DNA from 4 places in the Shewanella woodyi ATCC 51908 genome. Region 3 is predicted to be linked to each of the others. Evidence: predicted binding sites of a transcription regulator. Region 3 holds the regulator's gene; each other region holds the start of a gene.

Region 1 (4,220 bases), 2.5 Mb from region 3:
GTGTGCTTTCGAACTCTAGCTACCGTGATAAGCTCTATATTTCCCCCCCTAAACAAGCTGTAAATGAATCACTATTTTTGGTGCATAAACGAAACCGACAGCTAGCACGTCGTCACCAAACCATTAAAAACAAAATTCTGGAGCAACTAAAGGCCAATGATTAAAATCTAGCAACCAAAGAATAAGCCGACAGAAATGAGACAAAGTAAGAACCTAGCTGACCTTTGTCGCTCTTCTGCCACTGGGTTTAGCAGCACTCTTGGTTGTTTTCTTTCTACTGTATGCCCTTTTTTTAAAGTTTGATTTAGGGGCCTTAATACCTTGTAACGAGGTAGGCAGTTGCGCACCAGCCTGGGTGATAAGTTGGGCAAGTGAATCCACCAGTGGTGACATAAAGTTGATGTACTTGGCTTCCTTACGACTAATAGCATCTAAGTTACTTTCCCAAAGTGCAGTCATATCTGGCGTAGTTGCACTCATTGGCAGGCTATTAATCAGCCCCTTTCCGACGTCGGTTGCAACAATGGATTTACCACTTCTGCTTAGGTAATTTCGCTTAAACAGCAACTCAATAATTCCCGCCCGTGTAGCCTCGGTACCTAGACCGTCGGTGTCTTTTAAAATCTTGCGGATCTCAGGGTCGGTAACATAGCGATTTATCCCTGTCATAGCACCAAGTAAAGTCGCATCGGTAAAATGCTTGGGAGCTTGAGTCTGCTTCTCAATGAGCTCACCTTGACCCGAGTGAAGAGCTTGACCTTTTTTAAGCTGAGGTAACTTTTGTAAAGCGTCTAAGTCATCATCACTACTGTCGCCAACAGCGCTCCCCTTCTCCTCCAGTTTTTCCCCCTTTTTAGCGAAAAGCTGTTTCCATCCTAGGGATTTATCTTGCTTAGCCTTGGTTTTGAACTTACCTCCCGCAATCTCCACCTCAACCAAGGTTTCATGGTATTGGTAGGGGCTGTAAAACTGCGCTAGATACTGGCGAGCAAGCTGCAGATATATCTGCCTCTCTCTTGGCGTTAATCCAGCTAAATTTGCCGTTTTCTCTGTGGGAATAATGGCGTGATGGGCATCAACTTTCTTATCGTTCCACGCCTTGGACTTAATTTTAGAATCAGGCTGTTCAGGCCCTATCACTAACTCGCTTGCGCCACTCAGCACAGCTTTAATCACTGAAGGTGCCATCGAGAACTGCTCAATAGGTAGATAACGACTATCGGATCTGGGATAGGTGATCAGTTTATATTTCTCATAGAGTGCCTGACAAGTATCTAATACCTCCTTAGCACTCATGCCAAAACGCTTAGCGGCATCTATCTGCAAGGATGAAAGATTATAAGGAAGTGGCTGATTCTGTTTCTTGTCTTTACTGTCTAGACCCACCACACAAGCTGGCTGCTCAGTGATCCTGCCAACGACATTTTGCGCTAAGCCTTTTGAAAGCACTCTCCCCTCTTCGTCCATATAGGCTTGGCATGCTTCGCTGGGCTGCCATTTCGCTTTAAAATGTTCATTATGCTCAGTACTAAGATTGGCTAACACCTCAAAGAATGGTTTAGAGACAAAATTAGCGATCTCCTCATCTCGGCGAACCACTAAGCCAAGTAATGGGGTCTGTACACGGCCCACTGACAGTACACCTTGATAACCAACTTTGCGTCCCTGAATCGTATATGCCCGAGTCATATTTAGCCCGTATAACCAATCAGCCCGTGAGCGGGCTAAAGCAGAGGTGGATAGAGGAATGAACTCACGATTACTGCGCATCTGTCCTAAGGCTCGCTTTACCGCTTGTGGGTTAAGATCGCTTATCAACAAACGTTTTGTTTGATGTAATTTATCCCCTTTAACGCCAAAATGAGCGATCACCTCATCGACCAGAAGTTGTCCCTCTCTATCAGGATCTCCGGCATTAACAAGTTGTGAGGCCTGCTTAATTAATCCTTTTAAAATAGTTAGTTGTGAGCGAGTTTTCGGCTTAGCTTTCATTTTCCAGCTATCTGGAACAATTGGCAGGTGTTCAAACTTCCACGATTTGAACTCAGGGTCATAGGCATCAGGCTCGGCTTGCTCAAGAAGGTGGCCAATACACCAAGAAACACAATCTCCATTGCCAGCAATAATGTGCCCGTCACCTTTTTTATGGGGTTTAGGCAACACGTCGGCAATCGCCCGACCAAGGGAGGGTTTCTCTGCGATATAGAGGATCATAAATAAAATACCGAACACTGTATAAATTACCAGTAACTTTAGCTTAAAGTCTATCTAGCTGCAATGATGAAAGAATTTAATGTAAATTCAATTGAGAATAATTCTCATTTAAACAATAATCGAGTTCAAGATATTCTCTGACTAACGAAAGGACACCTGATGATTGCAACCACTCCCGCCTCTGGTAGTAGTCTGAATAACCTACTTCTCTATCATTTTCTGCTTGTTACTGCCATTGCCCTGCTTATTTTACCTTTTGTAACCGACAACAAAATTTTTGAGTTAATGTTATTGCTGACCATGCAGATAGCATTAACCTGTATCAGTACTTTAATCGGCTTAAGTATGAAACATAGGCTTAACCGCAATGCGGTGACTTTTCTGTTCGCTATCTGGATGCTGGTGTGGTGTGTACATGTCAATTAGCCATGTATCGGGGATTTAAAATAAAGAACCAGCTAATCGAAGTGATCGGCTCTAAGTTAATGTTACTATAAATATTACTGATCCTGTCATTAGCAAATTTAGAGTAAAAACAGATAAACGAAAGAATACTGTTCATCGAACTAAGTCAAAATAGAGCCCAACTTATGCCCTGTTTAATTTTCATCTCTGTATTTAGATGCAACCTCATAAAAATCATCTTCAACTTCGAGGAAAGCCTCAATTAATTCAGGATCAAAATGGTTGCCCTTCCCCTCCTTAATAATATCTAATGCGGTTTCATGGGTCATCGCATCTTTATACACCCGCTTACTAATAAGTGCGTCGTACACATCGGCTATCGCCATCATACGGGCACTCAAGGGAATAGCCTCTCCAACTAAACCATCTGGATAACCTGAACCATCCCATTTTTCATGGTGATAGTGAGCGATATCCTTGGCGATATGCAAGAACGTATCAGATTGATCCATGTGTTTCTCTGCTGTATCTAACGATTTAAACCCTAAATAAGCATGGGTTTTCATCGTATCAAACTCCTCTTTAGTCAGCTTACCTGGCTTTAATAAGATACTGTCCGATATCCCCACTTTTCCAATGTCATGTAGAGGCGCTGAGGTAAAAAGCTGTTCAATATAAGCGGGAGTTAACATCTCACGATAGTGCTCTTTATGACTAAGCTGAGTCGCAAGTAACTTCATATAGATCTGAGTTCGCTTAATATGAAACCCTGTCTCAGGATCTCGGGTCTCCGCCAAATTTGCCATGGCAGTAATTGTCACATTTTGAATATTCACCACCTCCTGAGTTCGACGCTTCACTTCATTCTCTAACAAGATGTTTTGATTTTTTAAATAATCTTTTGAAGCTTTTATCTCTAGGTGAGTCTTTACCCGCGCTAATAACAGAGGAGGACTGATAGGTTTACTTAGATAATCAGCAGCACCAAGATCAAAACCCATGGTCTCATCATCAATGCTCGTTTTCGCTGTAAGAAAAATAATAGGAATGTCACAGATTTCATCATCAGCCTTCACTCTGCGACAAACTTCATAGCCATCCATCTCAGGCATCATCACATCCAGAAGAATAATGTCTATGCCTCCTTTATTAATGATGTTTAGTGCTATCACACCATTAACGGCAGCTTTGACATGATAGTTATCCTTTAGTAGTTCATGAAGAAGACTAAGGTTATCTGGCGTATCATCGACAATTAAGACCGTTTTTTTATCTTTTACAAAAGTATCCCTGCTCGATTCCATTTCAGTTCCACAAGACAATTAAATAAGCCTATTTAAATTATAGGTCTAAAATAAATATTGTACCGAAAAAAAGTGTTCGTCTTTTCGTATTCATCACTCACTTTAAACATGAAGAAAAGAGTGTGTAATTCGATTATTGAAAAGAAACATGGCAAGAGTTGCCCAAATAATATTGCTAGAACTAAGCTATAAAGCAAACACAAAAAATCACCTATTTTAATTGGCTAGGTAGATAAAAATAGTAAACAGGAGAACAAGCAGATGCCTTTGACGAAAGCCCATCTAAGCTACACATCT
Region 2 (4,220 bases), 2.4 Mb from region 3:
CACGCCGAGAATCCTACAAAAATACTGGCGATTGAAACAACCAAGGGTATTTTTCGCATCAACAAGTTACTCCTTTTACTTTAAGATTATTACAGCATTATGTGCTCAACACGTACTTTAACTGTTAAACCTGAGTCTAACTGTACTTGAACATCTTCTTTCTTAATGTCAACAATCACACCGGCAACAGGTGACTTACCTAGTTTGACATTAACACGCTGGTTTTGTTTCAGCTCATTTAGTACTGCAGGCGTTAAATTAACAGCTGGTGCCGCTTCTTTAACTGGCTTAGGTGCAGGTTTTGTACGCTTAGGTGCGACTTTCTTAGCAGGCTTCTTACTTGCCTTTTCGCTAGCCTTAGCGGCTGTTGCTTTAGCAATACGCTTCGCTTTAGCTTTTTCCTGGCTCTCTTTAAGAGTCAACTGAGCATGTTCAATATGCTCCTGCTCTAATTCACCACACGCTTGACCGTCTAAATCGATACGTTGTGCACCCGCTTTTACGCCTTTTAGGTAACGCCAGCTACTAGTATAGCGTCTTAAAGCAATTCTCAATTGGGTTTTACTTACTTTAGAATCATCAGCCAACCTTTCAGCCAAATCCTGAAACAATCCAATCTTTAATGGCTTAGTTTCACCTTCGGCGATAAAGCACAAAGGAAATGTTTCATATAAATACGCAAGTATTGCGTTGGTGTCGGTCAACTTCTCTGTTGATTCCATCATTACTTCCACAGTTAAAAAAAGGGACTCTATCCAAACATATCAGCATAATATGTCATCAAGGGTCGTTTATATTCGTCAGGCTCAGCTGTATTCGAGCTCCAGTCTATGACTAAACATTGGGCAAGAGTACAAACGCAGCAGACATACCTTAGCAATTACAATTAACAAACGCCAAGCATTCATTCTAAGAATGAGAAACGCTTAACGCCCTTATCATTCGAATCGCCTATTATAAGCGTGACGGCCGCGATTGCGACCATCAATTGCGCAAAATTGGTTGTAGTTTAACCAAATAACGCACTTTCGAAGCTCTTAACTAAGTTTTCCAGGCCAATTTGATCTGTTTTAGTGAATCGGTTCAAAATTGGGCTGTCTATATCGAGTACACCGATAAGCCTATTATTATCGAAAACAGGAATGACAATCTCAGAGTTACTGGCTGAATCACAAGCAATATGACCATCAAATTGATGGACATCATCAACTCGCATCGTCTTTTTTTCTGCTGCTGAAGTTCCACATACACCTTTACCAAGCGGGATACGACTGCATGCCACTTTTCCTTGAAAAGGACCTAAAACAAGTTGCTCATCTTTTAGGAGGTAAAAACCAACCCAATTAAGTTGCTCAACAGCATCATTAATCAAGGCTGAAAAGTTTGCCATCGCAGCAACCAGATCATCTTCTCCCGAGAGCAGTGCCTGAGCCTGACGATTTAAGGAGTCATAACATTCCAGATCCATACAAATTTCCTAACACTTTATTTTTTAGTTTCTGCCTTTTTAGGCGATTTTTTAGCGGTTTTTGCTGCAGAAGGTGCCACACCTTTTAGTAAACTGAATAACTCATCTTTATTTTGTGCCATATAGAAAGCTAACTTTTCGCAGACATTATCATCCAGCTCAAGTTCAGAATTCGCCACAAAAGGCGTCAATTGATCAGCGATATCAAGCATCTTGTCGTAAGCATCAGCTTCCTTCTTAGATGTGAATGTCATCTTCTCAACCCCTTCTCTGACCACGACAAATTTAGTAATTACCGCCATACCTGCCCTCATACTGTTTTTATATACAGTTACAGAGTCTCACAAAAATAACTTCTTATGCAAGTATTCTGAGAAATCTGATATAATCCAGCTGATTATCAACAGTTACTGATGTTGTATATTTAAGAATGGTTTAAGGTTCATCACTATACTAAAGCCGCGTTTTAGTCTGGTGGGATAGCTTACCCGCTCAAATGTCCATGTAAAACAGGATACCAATAAGGGATTTGAAGCTAGAGATGGAACGAGATTGTATTGATGATTGCGTGACCTTATGCCGCTCCTGTGATTTAGTGGTAACCAAGCGAGCACTTCCTTCGGGAGTTAGGGCCTTGTGTCCGCGTTGTCATACCGCCCTTTACGATACGCCATACTGTTCCATTAACGGTATGTTAGCGCTTTGCATCACTGCACTGATCTTTTTCACGCCTGCTAATTTTCTTCCCATTTTAGAGTTACATTTTTTAGGCAGTGTAAGAACAGCAACAATTGCAGAAGGAGCCATAGCCGTTGCGCACCAAGGTTACTGGATCGTGGGAATATCGGTCATGCTCACGGCGGTGATCGCACCAGGAGTACTAATATTATCAATCTTGTCGCAGATCCTAATCATTAAATACCGTCTGCACTCGCCTTTTTTTAGAGACGTGCTTAAACGCCTGTTGAAATATCAAGATATTCTGTCGCAGCTAACCATGCTTGAGATCTACCTCATCAGTATCTTAGTGTCTGTGTTCAATTTATCTGATTTTGCCGATATCTTCTTAGGCATGGGAACATTTTGCTTCTCTATGCTTTTTATCGTCACTCTATTTCTACAGCGTGAATATAATTTAGAGCATATGTGGAGCATGCTTGATGAGTAACATCGATGAAAATGCTCAAGGCAAGGAGATGGGATTAACCACTTGCCCCTCCTGTAATAAACTAAATGAGCAGAAACAGACTCACTGTACTCGCTGTGATAGCCCATTAATGGTACGAGATACCACTAGCTTGCAAAAAAGCTGGGCGTTACTTATCACCGCAGCCATCTTGTTAATTCCGGCAAATATCTATCCAATCACCATGTTGACCGATCGTGGGCGTATTCGCCATGACACCATCTTTACCGGGATCACACACCTAGTACAATCCGACATGTTTCCTATCGCGATTATACTGTTTACCGCCAGTATTTTAGTCCCTCTACTTAAAATAGTCGGCTTAACGATTTACCTAACCGCCATCAGTTTTCGTTTGCCCATCTCCAAGAAGATGCTAATGGTAGGTTTCCATATCATTGAATGGATAGGACGTTGGTCCATGTTGGACCTATTTGTCATATCCATCACTGTCGCACTGGTTAATATGGGGCAGCTCTTGGATGCCAAGCCCGCCCCAGCCGCCACTGCATTTGCATTAGTGATTTTGCTGACTCAGATGGCAGCAAAAGTACTGGACACTCGTTTACTCTGGGATCGACTGGAATCGAAAGATGACAAAAATAGAAGCACCAAAAGTCGTTAAAAAGAAACTCTTCTCTCCAATCTGGCTTCTGCCACTAGTGGCGCTGGCATTAGGCGCTTGGTTAGGCGTAAAGAGTATTAAAGAAGCGGGTATCGAAGTGCGGATCCACTTCCCTAGCGCTACTGGTATTGATGTAGGAAAAACATTAGTCCGCTACCAAGGTTTAACAGTCGGTAAAGTGGTCGATATCAGTATTGATGACGAGCTAAAAGGCGTTAATGTTGACCTAAAAATGGATTATCGAGCCGATCCTTTTCTTAATAAAGGCACTAAATTCTGGCTAGTTGCCCCAAAAGCGTCAATTACAGGTGTTGAGGGGTTAGATACCCTATTTTCTGGCAACTATATTGCTATTCAACCCGGAGATGGCGAATCCCAGTCTTTCTTTGAAGCAGAAGAGAATGCACCTGCAATTTTGCCTAACGAAGATGGATTAGTGATAGAGCTGACGAGTGAAACTTTGGGCTCTTTAGATGTTGGTTCTCAGCTCTTTTATCGCCAGATCCCCGTTGGACAGGTGATAAGCTATAAACTCAAAGGAGCAAGTGAGATCTCACTCACCGCCTTTATTAAGAAACAATATGCTCACCTAGTCAAAAAAGACTCACAATTTTGGAATGTATCAGGCCTTAAAATAGATGCCTCACTCTCTGGCATAAAGATAAAAACCGAAAGCTTATCCACTATTTTGGCTGGCGGGTTAAGCTTCAGCTCCTCTGAAAACTCAGAAATGGCAGAAAAAGGCCAGCAATATAAGATTTATGACAATGAAGAACTCGCTCTAGGCGGGATAGAGTTTACCTTGACCGCTGATAAAGCTGAGTCAGCAACCATAGGTACTCCAATTGTATTTAGAGGCATCAACATTGGCCGCATCACCGACTCTAAACTCACCAACTCAGGGGTTGAGTTTACCGCTAAGCTCAATACTGAGCATGCAG
Region 3 (4,220 bases):
CGGCTTTAACCTCTTCGACCACTTCTGCAGCGGCCTCCTCAATCTCAGGTAAGGTTACTGGAACTGCAGCTTCTGACTCGCTCGGTGTTGCGGAAGCTGGGCTCGCGGAGCTGATATCTGCCGCTTGAACAGTATCACCAGAGTCATTGCCCCAAGCATTACGCTCATAGGTAACCACAGCCGCAATTTCTGTTGCAGTTAACTGCTTAGCGAAGGCTTGCATTGCAGTGCCAGTCTTACCATTTAAAACAATATCAACATGACCTGCGACAGCGCCTTTAATCAGAGGACTGCCAATAAGAGAGGGAAACACCCCAGGAAGACCCGCACCGTTCGGTTGGTGACATGCAGCGCAGTTTGCCATGTATACCTGTTCTCCTTGAGTCATTAGTTCATCCATACTCAAGGTTTTACTCAATGCTGCTTGGGCTTCTGCGGCAGCAGAGCTTGCTTTACTCTTCTGCTCAACTAACCAAGTATCGAAATCTGCTTCAGAAACTGCTTCGACCACAATTGGCATAAAGCCATGGTCTTTGCCACATAACTCAGCACATTGGCCTCGGTAAGTTCCTGTTTTGTCTATACGTGTCCAAGCTTCATTAATGAATCCTGGATTGGCATCTTTTTTAACAGCGAAAGCGGGCACCCACCACGAATGGATGACATCTTCTGAAGTCATAAGAAAACGCACTTTCTTGTTGATTGGAAGAACTAAGGGGTTATCAACCTCAAGGAGATAGTTCTCTCCTTTTGCCTCTGTGCCATCGATCTGTTCTCTGGGAGTGGAGAGTAAGCTGTAAAATTCGATATCTTCATCAAAATAGCTGTAATGCCATTTCCATTGAGAGCCGGTAACTTTAATTGTGATATCGGCATCGGAAGGATCTTCCATTGCGATCAGGGTTTTAGTGGCGGGTATTGCCATTAAAATAAGTATGATAAAAGGCACAACGGTCCAAGCTATCTCAACCTTTGTACTTTCGTGAAAATTAGCCGCAATCGCACCTTTGGATTTTCTGTGATTGATCATGGAATAGATCATCACACCAAAGACCAAGATTCCGATGGCACAACAGATATATAGGATGATCATGTGCAGGTTGTACACCTGACCACTGATCTCCGTAACCCCTTGAGTCATATTCAAGGGCATCTCTGATGCCAACATGGGTGGCGTAAACAGCAACGCCAGAAAACAATACAGCGCTTTCTTCACTAGACTTCTCCTCTGCCAAAATATAAGACAAAGAAGAGTCACACAGTAAGTCTCTGCTCTATGCAAACTCTTCAGTTCCCAAAAAAGCAACGATGACATCAAAGTACGCTAGCGGTTTTACTTATTATTGTGAAAGTAGCAGTCTTTTTTGCTGCTGAAGTTAACCACATCTGTACCTACTACAGAATATATCTGTTTCGATTTCCGCTAGGTAAACAATGCAGTTATATCACTGGGAATTGATTTACTTTGCAGACGACTAAATCGCTTTGGATATAACAAATTATCGTTGTTATGTTTCTAACTTACTGTGTGTTGAAATATTGATCAAGATCACTTTTTCTTTATTTTTAAATTAATAATGCCATTTCATATAGGTATTTAGCAGGTTTCGATATTGTTAAATTTTTCAATCCTAGGTATTGATGAAGAGATAGTCATTTTCTTTTTAGTCACTAAAAACCTCATGGTGTATGGGTTTCAAAGCCCTTTATATAAGCTTGAAACTCTTTAGATATGCTGGATATTCAGATGTTTTTTGAAAGTGCTATTCGCAAAAAAGCCCCATAAAAGGGGCTTAAGAAGATAGGGGGAGAGATTAGTGAACGGATGAAAATAAACTTGGTTGCAAAGCTGAGTCGATAATAGGGTTATGGGTATTTACCTGAGAGCTTGAATTTGCATCCTCAATAACAACGCCCAACGCTCTAGCACTTTTAGCAACAATTTGAAGACGGCGGCTATCACGTGCATCTAACGATTGAGTCCAACAGAGCACTGCGCTAGAGGTGCCACTTGTCAGTGCTTTTTCCATTGCCCAGAGGGTTTCCACTTCATCTTTTGCATGTACCAAAAGTACGCGGTTCATTCTAACACCGGCTTCTGCTAGCAGCTTCTTGTAGCCTATATTCGGTGGGCTGATTAACACTATCCACTGTCCCTGCTGGCTTAATGTGGCAAGCTGTGAGCTCACCTGTTTTAACTCTTCACGCCCTTGTGTAGAGCTGGCTACAGAGGAGATAGTACTGCTTTGTAGCTGGCTGGAGTAATGAGTCTGGTGATCTATCCAAAGTCCAGGATGTCTTGGGCCATTGCCGATTAATGTGTTCATTGCCAATCTCCATTGCGAATAACACCGACAGCCAATCCTTCAATACTTAGGCTTTGGTTAGTTAGATCAACGACTATAGGACTGTAATCTTCATTTTCTGCATGAAGGTAAACAGTACTGCCTTTTTTCTCGAAGCGTTTAACTGTTACATCATCTTCAACACGGGCAACGACAACCTGACCGTTTCTTGCTTGCTCAGCCTTATGGACAGCCAGAAGATCTCCTTCGAGAATACCGATATCTTTCATGCTGTCGCCACGTACCCTAAGTAGAAAGTCGGCACTTGGATGGAACATATTTGGATCAACTTGATAATGCTGTTCAACATGCTCTTGAGCTAGGATAGGCTCCCCAGCTGCAACTTGGCCTATCAAAGGTAAGCCTTGCTCTTCAAGCTCCTCTGTTTGAGCTAACCTAATACCACGAGATGTACCAGGAATGATCTCAATACAGCCCTTTTTAGCTAGAGCCTTTAGGTGTTCCTCAGCAGCGTTGGCGCTTTTAAAACCTAAACGTTTAGCAATTTCTGCACGGGTTGGAGGCATGCCTGTTTCGGCAATATTGCATTTAATTAGTTCAAGAATTTCAGCTTGTCGTGGTGTTAAAGGTCTCATTATCAATCCTGTCTTTCTATACAGTAACTGTCAGTATATACAGTATTTTGATCAGTGCAAGTATTAACCAAATTTTATCTGTTTTTCTTATCTGTACTATTTAAGCTCTGTTTTTCTCTCTGATAGCAGCGGTTATCTAAGGCTTGAGCTAATTTGGTGGAATTATTCAAAATCTGGTACTCTATGCAGTTATTAAATTAAACACATTGCATAAGAATAATGTCCAAACAAGACTCCCTTTGGTTTAAATCACTGCGCTGGCTTCAGAAAAAGTTGGTGCATACTATTGTTGTGCCGCAAGAACCGTTTAAGGATCTAAATCTAGATCCTGAGAAACCGCTCGTTTATGTGATGAAGACTGAATCTCTCAGTGACATCGCAGCTCTCAGTGAGATCACGGGAGAGCTAGGTTTACCTAGCCCTTATGAGCCATTAGAGGTTGAAGGGCGGTCAACGCCTAGAGTGGTATGCCTAGAGGGGGCTAAGCCTCTTATGGGGAAAAGGGAGAGTAATGAGTTCTTCCTAAGTAGCTTTATGGATCTGTTAAAGGCACATAAAGAGAGTCCAGATCTCGATATTCAACTGGTACCTGTGAGTCTCTATTGGGGAAGAACGCCAGGTAAAGAGGATGACACGATGAAAGCCGCTGTGCTTGAGCGTGAGAATCCAACTTGGTTGCGTAAATGTTTGATGATCCTATTTTTAGGCCGACATAACTTTGTTCAATTCTCCAATTCGGTCTCGATACGTTATATGGCCGATGAGCATGGCACTGATAAGCGTATCGCACATAAACTTGCCCGCGTAGCCCGAGTGCACTTTAGCCGTCAGCGAAAGGTGATGACAGGCCCAGTTTTACCTAAGAGGCAGGCCCTTTTCCATGCCTTGATTAACTCAGAAAGTTTAAAGAGAGCGATTCAGGAGGAGGCGACGAGCAAGAAGATTTCAGAGGTTGAAGCCAGAGCGAAGGCGATGGAGTATCTGGATGAGATTGCTGCGGATTACTCAGACAGCTTAGTGCGTATTGCTGAGCGCTTCCTGACCTGGTTGTGGAATAAGCTTTACAAAGGTATCAATATTAAGGGAGCTGAACAGATCCGTCAGCTACACCATGATGGCCATGAGATCATCTACGTGCCTTGTCACAGAAGCCATATGGATTATCTGCTGCTCTCCTATATTCTCTATTACCAAGGTATGGTTCCGCCTCACATTGCAGCGGGGATCAACCTGAATTTCTGGCCTGCAGGCCCTATGTTCCGCCGTGGTGGTGCCTTCT
Region 4 (4,220 bases), 2.1 Mb from region 3:
GATAGTCGCGCTTTGAGCTGGAACATAACAGCCTATATGTGCCATCAAGGTGATTAAGGCCACTTGCCTCATATAGGTCGATTTACCGCCCATATTTGGACCTGTCACTATCAACATCTTTCTCGCAGGACTTAAGGTCACTGGATTGGCAATGAATGGAGTTTGACTCACCTGTTCAATTACAGGGTGTCGACCAGACTCTATTTGAATACCAGGGATATCGGTTAACACTGGTCTTTGATAGTTGAGCGTGTCGGCTCGCTCTGCAAAGTTTGCGAGTACATCTAGCTCTGCTGCACCTTGGGCGAAAAGTTGCAATTCATGGAGCTGAGGCAAGATAAGATCGAACAGTTGATCCCATAGTTGCTTCTCAAGGGCTAGGGCTTTGCCTTGGCTGGAGAGCACTTTCTCTTCGTGCTCCTTTAGCTCTGCGACAATATAACGCTCAGTATTTTTCAGTGTCTGTCTGCGCTGGTAACTCAGAGGCACAAGATCAGATTCTCTCCGACTGACCTCAATATAGTAACCGTGTACACGATTGTAGCCGACTTTTAGCGTCGAGATGCCAGTGGCCTCTTTTTCTCTTGCCTCAAGCTCAGCTAAGTAGTCTGTTGCGCCTTGGCTTAGGTCACGCCATTGATCTAATTCAGCATTGTAGCCAGGCTTTAACACCCCACCATCACGGATAAGCATAGGAGGATTATCGACGATCGCACTATCAAGTAATGCTAGTTCCTCTGGAAACTCACTGATAATTCTAGCTAAAGATTGAAGGTGAGCCGATTGGCATCTGGCCAGTATTTGTTGGATCTCTGGCAGTATCGCTAAGGCATGCTTAAGGCGAGAGAAGTCTCTGGGACGTGCATTTCTCAATGCAAGCCTCGCGGTTATCCGCTCAACATCACCCAGTGACTTTAATAGAGGGTGCAACTCATCATAGAGACCATTCTCCAATATCTCTTCGAGGGCGCTTTGACGCGCTTCGATACGCTGACGATCACGCAGTGGCTCGTGGATCCATCTTTGTAACATACGACTTCCCATCGGAGTCGTTGTATTATCGAGCACAGTGGCAAGCGTATTTGAGTGGCCCCCTTGGAGGTTCATCGTTAGCTCTAGGTTACGTCTGGTTGCAGCATCGAGAATGATGCTATCGCCTTGATTAAACCTGACTATTGAGTTGATATGAGGGAGTGCTGTGCGTTGAGTGTCTTTTACGTACTGCATAAGACAACCGGCTGCCTGAAGAGATAGCCGAGCACCATCTAACCCAAAACCTTGCAGATCTTTGGTACCAAATTGATCAAGCAGAAGCTTTTGACTTGTGTCGAAATCAAACTCCCACTCAGGGCGACGGCGGGTGCCTTCAAATGCTGAAATCAGGCTCATCTCAGAGAAGTCTTCACTGTAGAGAAGCTCAGCTGGACTGGTACGTTGAAGCTCTGCTTCTAGTGCTTCACAGGACTCAAGTTCCGCAATGACAAATCGCCCCGAACTAATATCTAATGTGGCATAGCCAAAGCCTTTTTTACCGTGATAAACCGCTGCAAGTAGATTATCTTGTCTCTCCTGCAGTAACGCTTCATCGGTGAGTGTGCCTGGTGTGACGAGTCGAACCACCTTACGCTCAACCGGGCCTTTAGATGTCGCTGGATCGCCAACTTGTTCACAGATAGCAACCGAAACTCGCAGTTGAACCAGCTTTGCCAAATAGCCCTCTACAGCGTGGTAGGGAAGGCCAGCCATAGGGATAGGATCACCACCACTTTTGCCTCTTGCTGTAAGTGAGATCCCTAATAGCTCAGATGCCTTCTTGGCATCATCGTAAAAAAGCTCATAGAAATCGCCCATACGGTAGAAAAGAAGTACATCTGGATTTTCGGCTTTTAAAGTCAAATACTGACGCATCATAGGGGTATGTTTTTCTAAATCTTGGCTGTCGATCGCTTTCATCTACTGCTCGTCTCTTTTATGACGTATTAAACTGGCCGCATTTATCTAAATCGACCTTTACTGGTTGGCGGCAATATTAACAATATTTTTCCCATTATTAAGCTTTTAATCGCGATAAAAAATCAGAATGAATAATATCTGTGGAAATAAGTACTTATTATCCAGTGATCTGGAGTGAAGAAAAATATTCTTCCACAGTACTTGATACTGTATGACTATACAGTATACTAGTTTGCATATTGAGACTCCTTTTACGCACTTTTTGATAGACGCTGGAGTCATCACAAGATTTTAATCAGCGCAACCGCTGTGACTCTGAGGATACAGGAATGAAGATAGACGCGAACAAAGAGAAAGCACTTAACGCCGTTTTAGGCCAGATCGAAAAGCAGTTCGGTAAAGGCTCTATTATGAAGCTGGGCGAAAACCGCTCAATGGATGTTGAAACTATCTCTACCGGTTCACTCTCTTTAGATGTTGCCTTAGGCGCTGGCGGTCTTCCAATGGGACGTATCGTTGAGATCTACGGTCCAGAATCTTCAGGTAAAACAACCCTAACTCTAGAGCTTATTGCCGCAGCTCAACGTGAAGGCAAAGTATGTGCCTTTATCGATGCAGAGCATGCTCTAGACCCTATCTATGCTAAAAAGCTAGGTGTGGATATCGATAATTTACTTTGTTCACAGCCTGATACGGGTGAGCAAGCGTTAGAGATCTGTGATGCGTTAACTCGCTCTGGTGCTGTTGATGTTATCGTTGTCGATTCGGTTGCTGCCTTAACACCAAAAGCGGAAATTGAAGGTGAGATTGGTGATTCTCACATGGGTCTAGCGGCTCGTATGATGAGTCAAGCGATGCGTAAGCTTGCTGGTAACCTAAAACAAACCAATACCATGCTTATCTTTATTAACCAGATCCGTATGAAGATTGGTGTTATGTTTGGTAACCCTGAAACCACTACAGGTGGTAACGCACTGAAGTTTTATGCTTCTGTCCGTCTTGATATCCGCCGCACTGGTGCAATTAAAGAGCGTGATGAGGTTGTTGGTAACGAGACTCGCGTGAAAGTGGTTAAGAATAAGATTGCTGCACCATTTAAACAGGCTGAGTTCCAGATCCTATACGGGCAAGGTATTAACCGTACTGGTGAATTGGTTGACTTAGGTGTGGCTCATAAACTGGTTGAGAAAGCTGGTGCTTGGTATAGCTATAAAGGCGATAAGATAGGCCAAGGTCGTGCAAATGCGGGTAAGTTCCTGCTTGATAACCCAGCGATTGCTGAGGAGATTGATACAGCACTACGTGGCATGCTGCTTGCCTCTGTTGAGCCTGCAGTCGAGTCTGAAGTGGGTGATGAGAATGTTGATCTTGAAACTGGTGAAATATTCTAAGCACTGAGCACTAAGCTTAACTGTTTGCATCATTGCTCACGCTCACTATCTCGCGGTGGTATCTTGCCACCGCGATTATTATACTGATTGATATAATCTCTAAACTGTTTTATTGACTGTGACTCAGTTTTCCCCTGCTAGCTTAGCGCTTCCTCTAAATTTCGACTCTTTCCGACTTTTCCACCGCTAAATCTCTGGTTGTTATCCTTTAGACTGATTATAATGTCCGGCTAAATAGTATGTCGGTGAATGTTATATTCACTGTTAGCTTAATTAATTCAGGATGATTTCATGTATCAAACCACTGCAGCGCTAAGAAGTGCTTTCTTGGAGTATTTCCGCACTAACGGTCATCAGGTTGTGGACAGTAGTTCACTGGTACCTGTAAATGATCCAACCTTGCTGTTTACTAACGCAGGTATGAACCAGTTTAAAGATGTATTTCTAGGAGAAGATAAGCGTAGTTATACACGAGCTACCTCTTCTCAGCGTTGCGTGCGTGCCGGTGGTAAGCACAATGATCTGGATAATGTGGGTTATACCGCTCGTCACCATACCTTTTTCGAAATGTTAGGTAATTTTAGCTTCGGTGATTACTTTAAGCGTGAAGCAATCAGCTTTGCATGGAACTTTCTGACTCAAGAGCTAAAGCTTCCTAAAGAACGTCTATGTGTCACCATCTATGAAACCGATGATGAAGCTTTTGATATCTGGACTAAAGAGATTGGAGTTCCAGCAGAGAGTTTGATCCGTATCGGCGATAATAAAGGGGCTCCATATGCCTCTGATAACTTCTGGCAGATGGGTGATACAGGTCCTTGTGGTCCTTGTTCTGAGATCTTCTATGATCATGGCGATCATATCTGGGGTGGTCGT

The links. The regulator LexA, encoded in region 3, represses DNA repair genes until DNA is damaged. The targets are predictions, from matches to a motif close to TACTGTATNNNNATACAGTA.
Region 1: SWOO_RS15355 (DNA topoisomerase III) is a predicted target of LexA. The motif match lies at 2,230-2,249, and genes of this name have one in related genera.
Region 2: SWOO_RS10895 (YebG family protein) is a predicted target of LexA. The motif match lies at 1,782-1,801, and genes of this name have one in related genera.
Region 4: recA (recombinase RecA) is a predicted target of LexA. The motif match lies at 2,159-2,178, and genes of this name have one in related genera.

The regions. Positions count from the first base shown of each region.
Region 1 covers NC_010506.1:3,641,899-3,646,118, forward strand. The annotation lists gene SWOO_RS15350 (LysR family transcriptional regulator) at 1-164, shown strand, start outside; gene SWOO_RS15355 (DNA topoisomerase III) at 214-2,214, opposite strand; gene SWOO_RS15360 (hypothetical protein) at 2,374-2,640, shown strand; gene SWOO_RS15365 (HD-GYP domain-containing protein) at 2,814-3,923, opposite strand; gene SWOO_RS15370 (hybrid sensor histidine kinase/response regulator) at 4,185-4,220, shown strand, end outside.
Region 2 covers NC_010506.1:2,605,258-2,609,477, reverse strand. The annotation lists gene prc (carboxy terminal-processing peptidase) at 1-59, opposite strand, end outside; gene proQ (RNA chaperone ProQ) at 90-722, opposite strand; gene SWOO_RS10900 (GAF domain-containing protein) at 1,010-1,468, opposite strand; gene SWOO_RS10895 (YebG family protein) at 1,486-1,770, opposite strand; gene SWOO_RS10890 (paraquat-inducible protein A) at 2,010-2,636, shown strand; gene SWOO_RS10885 (paraquat-inducible protein A) at 2,629-3,279, shown strand; gene SWOO_RS10880 (MlaD family protein) at 3,248-4,220, shown strand, end outside.
Region 3 covers NC_010506.1:215,354-219,573, forward strand. The annotation lists gene coxB (cytochrome c oxidase subunit II) at 1-1,216, opposite strand, end outside; gene SWOO_RS00920 (cell division inhibitor SulA) at 1,815-2,327, opposite strand; gene lexA (transcriptional repressor LexA) at 2,324-2,941, opposite strand; gene plsB (glycerol-3-phosphate 1-O-acyltransferase PlsB) at 3,161-4,220, shown strand, end outside.
Region 4 covers NC_010506.1:4,092,612-4,096,831, reverse strand. The annotation lists gene mutS (DNA mismatch repair protein MutS) at 1-1,953, opposite strand, end outside; gene recA (recombinase RecA) at 2,283-3,344, shown strand; gene alaS (alanine--tRNA ligase) at 3,636-4,220, shown strand, end outside.